3 regions of the Paenibacillus sp. DP01 genome follow, and region 3 is predicted to be linked to each of the others. Evidence: predicted binding sites of a transcription regulator. Region 3 holds the regulator's gene; each other region holds the start of a gene.
What was found. Region 3 encodes Rex, which represses fermentation and respiration genes when NADH is low (regulators of the CRP and FNR family bind a similar motif). Its sites were predicted from a motif close to TTGTGAAATATTTCACAA; they were not measured.

Region 1: adhE (bifunctional acetaldehyde-CoA/alcohol dehydrogenase) is a predicted target of Rex. The motif match lies at 1,526-1,543, and genes of this name have one in related genera.
Region 2: nirB (nitrite reductase large subunit NirB) is a predicted target of Rex. The motif match lies at 1,185-1,202, and genes of this name have one in related genera.

The regions. Positions count from the first base shown of each region.
Region 1 covers NZ_CP173059.1:3,471,142-3,473,419, forward strand. The annotation lists gene adhE (bifunctional acetaldehyde-CoA/alcohol dehydrogenase) at 1-1,450, opposite strand, end outside; gene ACH59B_RS15340 (Crp/Fnr family transcriptional regulator) at 1,710-2,278, shown strand, end outside.
Region 2 covers NZ_CP173059.1:771,688-773,965, forward strand. The annotation lists gene ACH59B_RS03480 (spore germination protein) at 1-991, opposite strand, end outside; gene nirB (nitrite reductase large subunit NirB) at 1,309-2,278, shown strand, end outside.
Region 3 covers NZ_CP173059.1:3,314,198-3,316,475, forward strand. The annotation lists gene ACH59B_RS14520 (amidohydrolase) at 1-644, opposite strand, end outside; gene ACH59B_RS14525 (redox-sensing transcriptional repressor Rex) at 631-1,284, opposite strand; gene dinG (ATP-dependent DNA helicase DinG) at 1,312-2,278, opposite strand, start outside.

The sequences.
Region 1 (2,278 bases), 160 kb from region 3:
TGATATCAGGCATTTTAGCAAGATACTGTGTCGAATTTTTTTCAAAATAGATTTTGGAAGGTACTTTGAACCATTGCATATTCACCGTCCGTTTCGCCACCCTTTTCACATTAATCAAGTTAACTGCAGATACGTTCGACGAAGTCGAGTTACGACCGTACGAACCGCAACCAAGTGTCAACGAAGGAAGGTTGGTGTTGTAAATATCACCGATTGCGCCATGTGTGGAAGGTGCATTTACAATGATACGTCCTGTTTGCAAACGATCTGCGAAGCGAGCAATAACATCCTCATCTTGCGAATGGATTGCTGACGAGTGACCCATACCGCCGAACTCTACGACTTCAGCAGCACGTTGTATACCTTGCTCTGCATTTTTTACTTTGTAGCAAGCCAATACCGGACTCAATTTTTCCGCAGATAATGGGAATTTGGTTCCTACTCCTTCAATTTCAGCGACCAAAATTTTGGTTCCTGCCGGTACTGTAATACCGCTCATTTCAGCGATTTTTACAGCAGACTGGCCGACAATGGCCGGGTTCACTGCACATTTTTCTACATTCATAGCTCCTTGAGTGAGCTTAGCTGCCTCTTCTTTATTTACAAAGTAGCAACCATTAGCAATCATTAATTTCTTCACTTGCTCGAAGATAGGCTCTTCAATAATTACAGCTTGTTCCGAAGCACAAATCATACCGTTATCAAAAGATTTAGAAAGGATAAGGTCGTTCACGGCCTGTTTGATATCGGCTGTTTTCTCAATAAAGCAAGGTACGTTACCAGGACCTACGCCAAGTGCAGGTTTACCACAGCTATAAGCTGCCTTAACCATGCCTGATCCACCAGTTGCCAAAATCAACGCTACATCAGAGTGGTTCATCAGTACATTTGTTTTATCCATCGAAGGTGCTTCAATCCATTGAATACAATCCGCTGGAGCACCATGTTTAACAGCTGCTTCAAGCAAGACGCGGGCTGCTTCCGCACTACACGATTGAGCAGATGGATGGAAACCGAAAATGATTGGGTTACGTGTTTTAATGGCAATTAACGCTTTGAACATCGTAGTCGAAGTTGGGTTTGTTACTGGAGTAATCCCCATGATAATGCCGACTGGTTCAGCTATCTTTTGAAAACTATCAAAGTCATTGTCTTCAATGACACCGACGGTTTTCTCATTTTTGATGCTATGGTAGACATATTCTGTTGCAAACATGTTTTTGGTGATTTTATCCTCGTACACACCACGTCCTGTTTCTTCAACAGCCAACTTCGCGAGGTGCATGTGCTTATCCATCCCTGCGAGTGCCATAGCTTGTACGATTTCGTCAATCTGCTCCTGATTCATACTCATGAAAGCTTGCTGTGCCCGGTTCGCCCGGTCAATCAGCGTTTGAATATACTGCTCTGCGCTTTGCTCTTTTTGGATAACCTCGTTTTTAACAGCCATTTCCCTCATCCTCCTGTTATCTCGTGTACTATCTCTTGTTCACGCACTGATCGTAACACAGCTTTCTAAGATATTTTGTGATTTTTTTCACAATCTATTTAAAATTTTATTTTATGAAGTGAATTAAATCACAAAGTTTGGAATTCTGCCACTTTTACCCCCTCATCTTGCCCCAAAAACGCATTGCACAGGTATATAATGAATTTGAATTGATCAAGTTGCAGATAAAATAACATAGGATACAAAGGGGAAATGGACGATGAGAAACCCTACAAATGTAATGGAAGCCCGCGGCAACACCTGTTGCTTCTCGGAGGCCAGCTTCAACCGGCTGCAAGTGATGATGAAAGATCGAGTTATGCCAGAAAGTTCGCATCTGTTCTGGGAAGGAGATACAGCGGATAAGCTGTTTTATATTAAGCGCGGACGCGTAAAAGTGACCAAAACAACGGATGAGGGTAAGGAACTTATTCTATATATGTATCAAAGCGGCGATCTTGTTGGTCAAGCTGATCCTTTCTTCGGCACTAAGCATTCCTTTTCTGCTGAGGTTCTAGAGGACAGTGATATTGGCGTAATCGATCATACAGATTTGGAGTTGCTTATTTGCCAGCATTGTGATTTTGCGATTGACTTTATGAAATGGATGGGATCGCATCACCGCATTACTCAGACCAAGTTCCGCGATTTGATGATGTACGGCAAGCCTGGCGCTCTATGTTCCACACTCATCCGACTATGCAACACCTATGGTGAGCCTCACGGCGACTATATTCTGATTCATAAAAAGATTACTCATACTGACTTATCAAATATGATCGGTGCTAC
Region 2 (2,278 bases), 2.5 Mb from region 3:
TACTGAAGGTCACCGGGACAATAAGTGCAAAGGGAGTACCATCCAGTAAAATTGCAATTCTTCCTTCCAACAAGGCATTAATGACACGGTCGGGACGCTCTGTGTTATGAGCCTGTTGGAATGGACTTAAATAATTGTCTTCGATAAGTTGTTCCACATACCCGGATTCCGGTAAAAAATCCATGTCTATTTTTGATATTCTGCGGCTTATTTCTTCAAGCAGATCCGGATTCACAATATCCTTTATATACGCGATAACCAGATCCTTTTTGATTCTGCTTCCCACTTGGAATTTCTTCATTTCCAGACTTTTATTTAACCCTTGGCGTCGAAGCATCGAAGTGTTTTCACTCAATACTTCCGTAAAACCGATTCTGGGACCCCGAAGCAATGCTTCAGAAGTTGGCTCATTGACGGAGCGAATAGCGCCGTTAGGCGGGCCCACCAGTAGCGCTTCCTTCATTCCTTCAATTAATAAGGCGGTATGACCTAAAAGGATGAACTCGTACAGATCCTCCATACAGGTAACTTCACTAATTTGCGTAAGTGGCATCAGGCTTTCTTTTATAAAAGAGTTACTTAACCCTTCCGGTTGTTCCTGTTGATCCTGACCCTGCTGGCCCTCAAACATCAAGACCTCTAATACCTGCTCGCTCATAAGCTTTTCATCCTGCATACCATCTATGAAGACTAACATGGACCGAGCATGAAATTTCTTCACCATAAACTCACGAAAATGCACATCACTATTTTCGCCTATAGCTTCACGAATTGCCTGTAAGTCGGAATCATAATTTCCTGTAATTTTAGAGCTCGGTTCATGCTGCTGATCCATGGGACCTTCGTTATGTTTGGATTTGGCTCCCTTACTGCCGACAAACGAATAAATCGAGGTGTTTATATAATAAATTCCTAAAGGAATAATCAACGCGAGACCAGCTTGAAAGAGTGTACTCCAGCTAGGAAAATAAGAAATGATTTTAGACCACATGATGATTACCTCCAAGCAATTCAATTCATTCTCCCATAAGATACAAGTTGTTCATAAAGTATTCCTTATAACGGTTGTATTTACGCATGAATTGGAAAGATTCATTCGATGACACTGCTATGATTCCCGGTCCTTACCTTAATCCCTTGAAATAGAATAGGGAAATCCCTAAATATTCATAATTTTAACTACATTGTGATTGAAATCACATATAGACCTATCTGCTGTATTAGAATAGAAGCATAAACAATATTCATTAGAAACGTAGAGATGTCGTCGGATAGGAAGTAGCGTCGAATGAATGGAGGAACCGGTATATGATAAACAGTAAAAAGAAGCTTGTGGTTATAGGGAACGGGATGGCTGGTATCAATACGGTCGAACAAATTTTAAAATTAACAGATAAATATGAAATTACAGTCCTGGGAAGTGAGCCGCATCCGAACTATAACAGGATCATGCTCTCTTATGTGTTGGAAGGTAGTAAAACAATAGATGATATTATACTGAACGATTTGCAATGGTATGCGGATCAAGGAATTACTTTATATACAGGAAAAATGGTTAAAAGCATCGACGGTGAGCACAAGAAGATTCGCACCGAAGACGGACTGGAAATTGACTACGACGTGGCTTTGGTAGCTACCGGCTCACAATCGTTTATTCTGCCTATTCCGGGTAAAGAATTACCAGGCGTTATTGGTTTTCGGGATATCGCCGATTGCTCAGCCATGCTGGAAGCGGCAAAGACCTATAAAAAGGCGGCTGTCATTGGCGGAGGTCTATTGGGGCTGGAGGCAGCTAAAGGCTTGGTCAACCTAGGAATGGATGTTACGGTCGTTCACTTAATGGAAGATTTGATGGAACGTCAGCTGGACCGGGAAGCGTCTGCGATGTTGAAAGCAGAACTGGAACGCCAGGGAATCAAGTTTGCTATGCAAATGCAAACTGCGGAGGTGTACGGTCAAGATCGGGTACAAGGACTGCGCTTCTCGGATGGAAGTGAGCTGGAAGCGGATTTGGTCGTAATGGCCGTCGGAATCAAGCCTAATATCCAGGTAGCTGTGGAAAGTGGTATGGAAACGAACCGTGGGATTGTGGTCGATGATTTGATGAAAACATCCTTGCCGGATGTATATGCCGTAGGGGAATGTGTTGAACACCGTGGGGTCTGCTACGGTCTGGTAGCTCCGCTGTTTGAACAGGGAAGTGTAATTGCCAAACATTTGGCAGGCGCGGATACCGAAGGTTATGCAGGATCGGTAGTTTCCACTAAGCTCAAAATTT
Region 3 (2,278 bases):
ATGTGCGTATGCAATGGTAAATCGAGATCATGTGCTGCTTGAACAAATTTCTCAATAAACGCAGGCGGGCATGTGTATGGGGCATGAGGAGACATCATTGTTGTGATACGTCCGTCTGCTTTTCCATGCCAGTTACGCGCAAAAGTCACGGCCTCAGCTAGCTTGATCCGCTGTTCTTCTTCTGAACAGAGTCCAATGGCTCCACGCATCAAGCTTGCACGAATGCCCGACTCTTCAGCTACACGAGCCACCTCATCCATATGATCGTACATATCCAGGAAAGTCGTGGTTCCACCTTTCAGCATTTCCAGCACTGACAAAGAAGTTCCCCAGTACACATCCGTAGATGTAAACTTGGCTTCCATAGGCCACATTTTTTCCTGAAGCCACACTTGAAGTGCCAAATCATCTCCATACCCTCGCAGCAGAGACATCGCCGCATGACCATGAGTATTGATCAGACCAGGTAAAAACAATAACCCCTTGCCGTCGATTGCTTCTGTCTCTTCCTCACCCGCAGGCAAAGTCTCGCCAATGTAAGTAATACGGCTATCCTCCACAATCATAAAACCATGGATTACCCCAGCCTCGGGTCCATTCACGGCAAACGAGCCGTTTTTAATCATCCATTTATTCACTGTCATATTGTGCTTCTTCCTTTCCGTCCTCCAGATAATAAGCGAGGCTAAGCAAATCAGTTGTAAAGTCTGTGGCATGTATCCGAATGTTAGCCGGTGCCTTGAGAATGATAGGTGCAAAGTTCAAAATCGCTCCAATTCCACTCTCAATCAGCCTATCAGCTACGTGCTGTGCCTCAAAATCAGGTACAGTAATAATCCCGATTCGTATATTTTTTTCTTTCACAGTCGCTTCCAGTTCATCCATCGGCTGTACGACCAAAGTATTGATTCTGGTCCCAACCTTATCCGGGAACGCATCAAAAACCGCCACAATCTTCATATTGTCTTTTAAATAAGCATTATAGTTCGATAGGGCTTGACCCAGATTACCTGCTCCGACCAATACTACATTAATTTGCTGGTCGATTTTCAGGATATGGCGTATTTTCTCAATTAGATAAGAAACATCGTAACCGATGCCCTTCCGACCAAAATCGCCAAAATAGGCAAGATCTTTACGAATTTGGGCCGGATTCAAATCTAACCTCTGTCCCAGCTCTTGAGAAGAGACCGTAGCCACCTCCCGTTTGTGCAGTGCATTCAGATAACGTAAATATACGGGTAATCTCCGTACGACAGCCTCTGAAATTTTATCTGATTTCATACTTGCTCCCCCTAATTGTAACGGACTTTAAGTGTCCGTCCGTTGTGCCTCTGTCTCCGGGGCGGATTGGAGCCATTCGGCGATGCGGGGCACCATTTGCTCCGATGGCATATGCTCCATTTTTGGTCCCGGTAACGAGTACAAAAAGTGCTTTCCATAATAGGATTCGATCACACGCGTATCGTAAACGATGACGACTCCGTGGTCGCTCGCTGTACGTACCAATCGCCCAAAACCCTGTTTGAAGCGAATAACTGCTTGTGGTACAGACAGCTTCATAAATGGATTCTTCTTCTGCTGCTGGAGCAACTCGCTTTTGGCCTCCAGTAACGGGTGGTTAGGCGGTTGAAACGGCAAGCGAACGATAGCCAGACAAGTCAAAGCTTTCCCTGGAATATCGACGCCTTCCCAGAAGCTACTGGTTCCCAGCAATACAGAAGCTTTCGCTTCCTGAAAACGGCGGGTTAGCTTGCTGCGACTCCCACTGTCCACACCTTGTCCTAACACGGTAATATCGCTGGACGCTAACGCCTCTTTGAGCGGCTCATACACTTGCCGGAGCATCCGATAGGAAGTAAACAGAACGAGCATTCTCCCCCGCGTCGCCTGGGCAGTCGCTCCTAGAGAGCTAACGAGCATCTCTACAAAATGTGCATCTCCTACACTGCCCTTCACACTCGGAAAATCTCGCGGAATGACCAGCAACACCTGATCCCTGTAATTAAAGGGTGATGGGAGCTGTGACGTCATTAATCGTCCTTGATCTGCGGCCTCCTGCAAGCCGAGTTGATCGGTCATGTACTGAAACGATTTATCTACCGATAAAGTAGCAGATGTCAGAATAATACTTCTTTTTTTGTCAAAAAACATTTCTTTCAACTGGCGGCTCACATCGACGGGCACCGCATAAAATTGCAATGATTTACTACGGAATTGTCCACTCGCTTCAAGCCAATATACGGTTGTTTCATCATCGAGTCGTATAAAGAAGCGC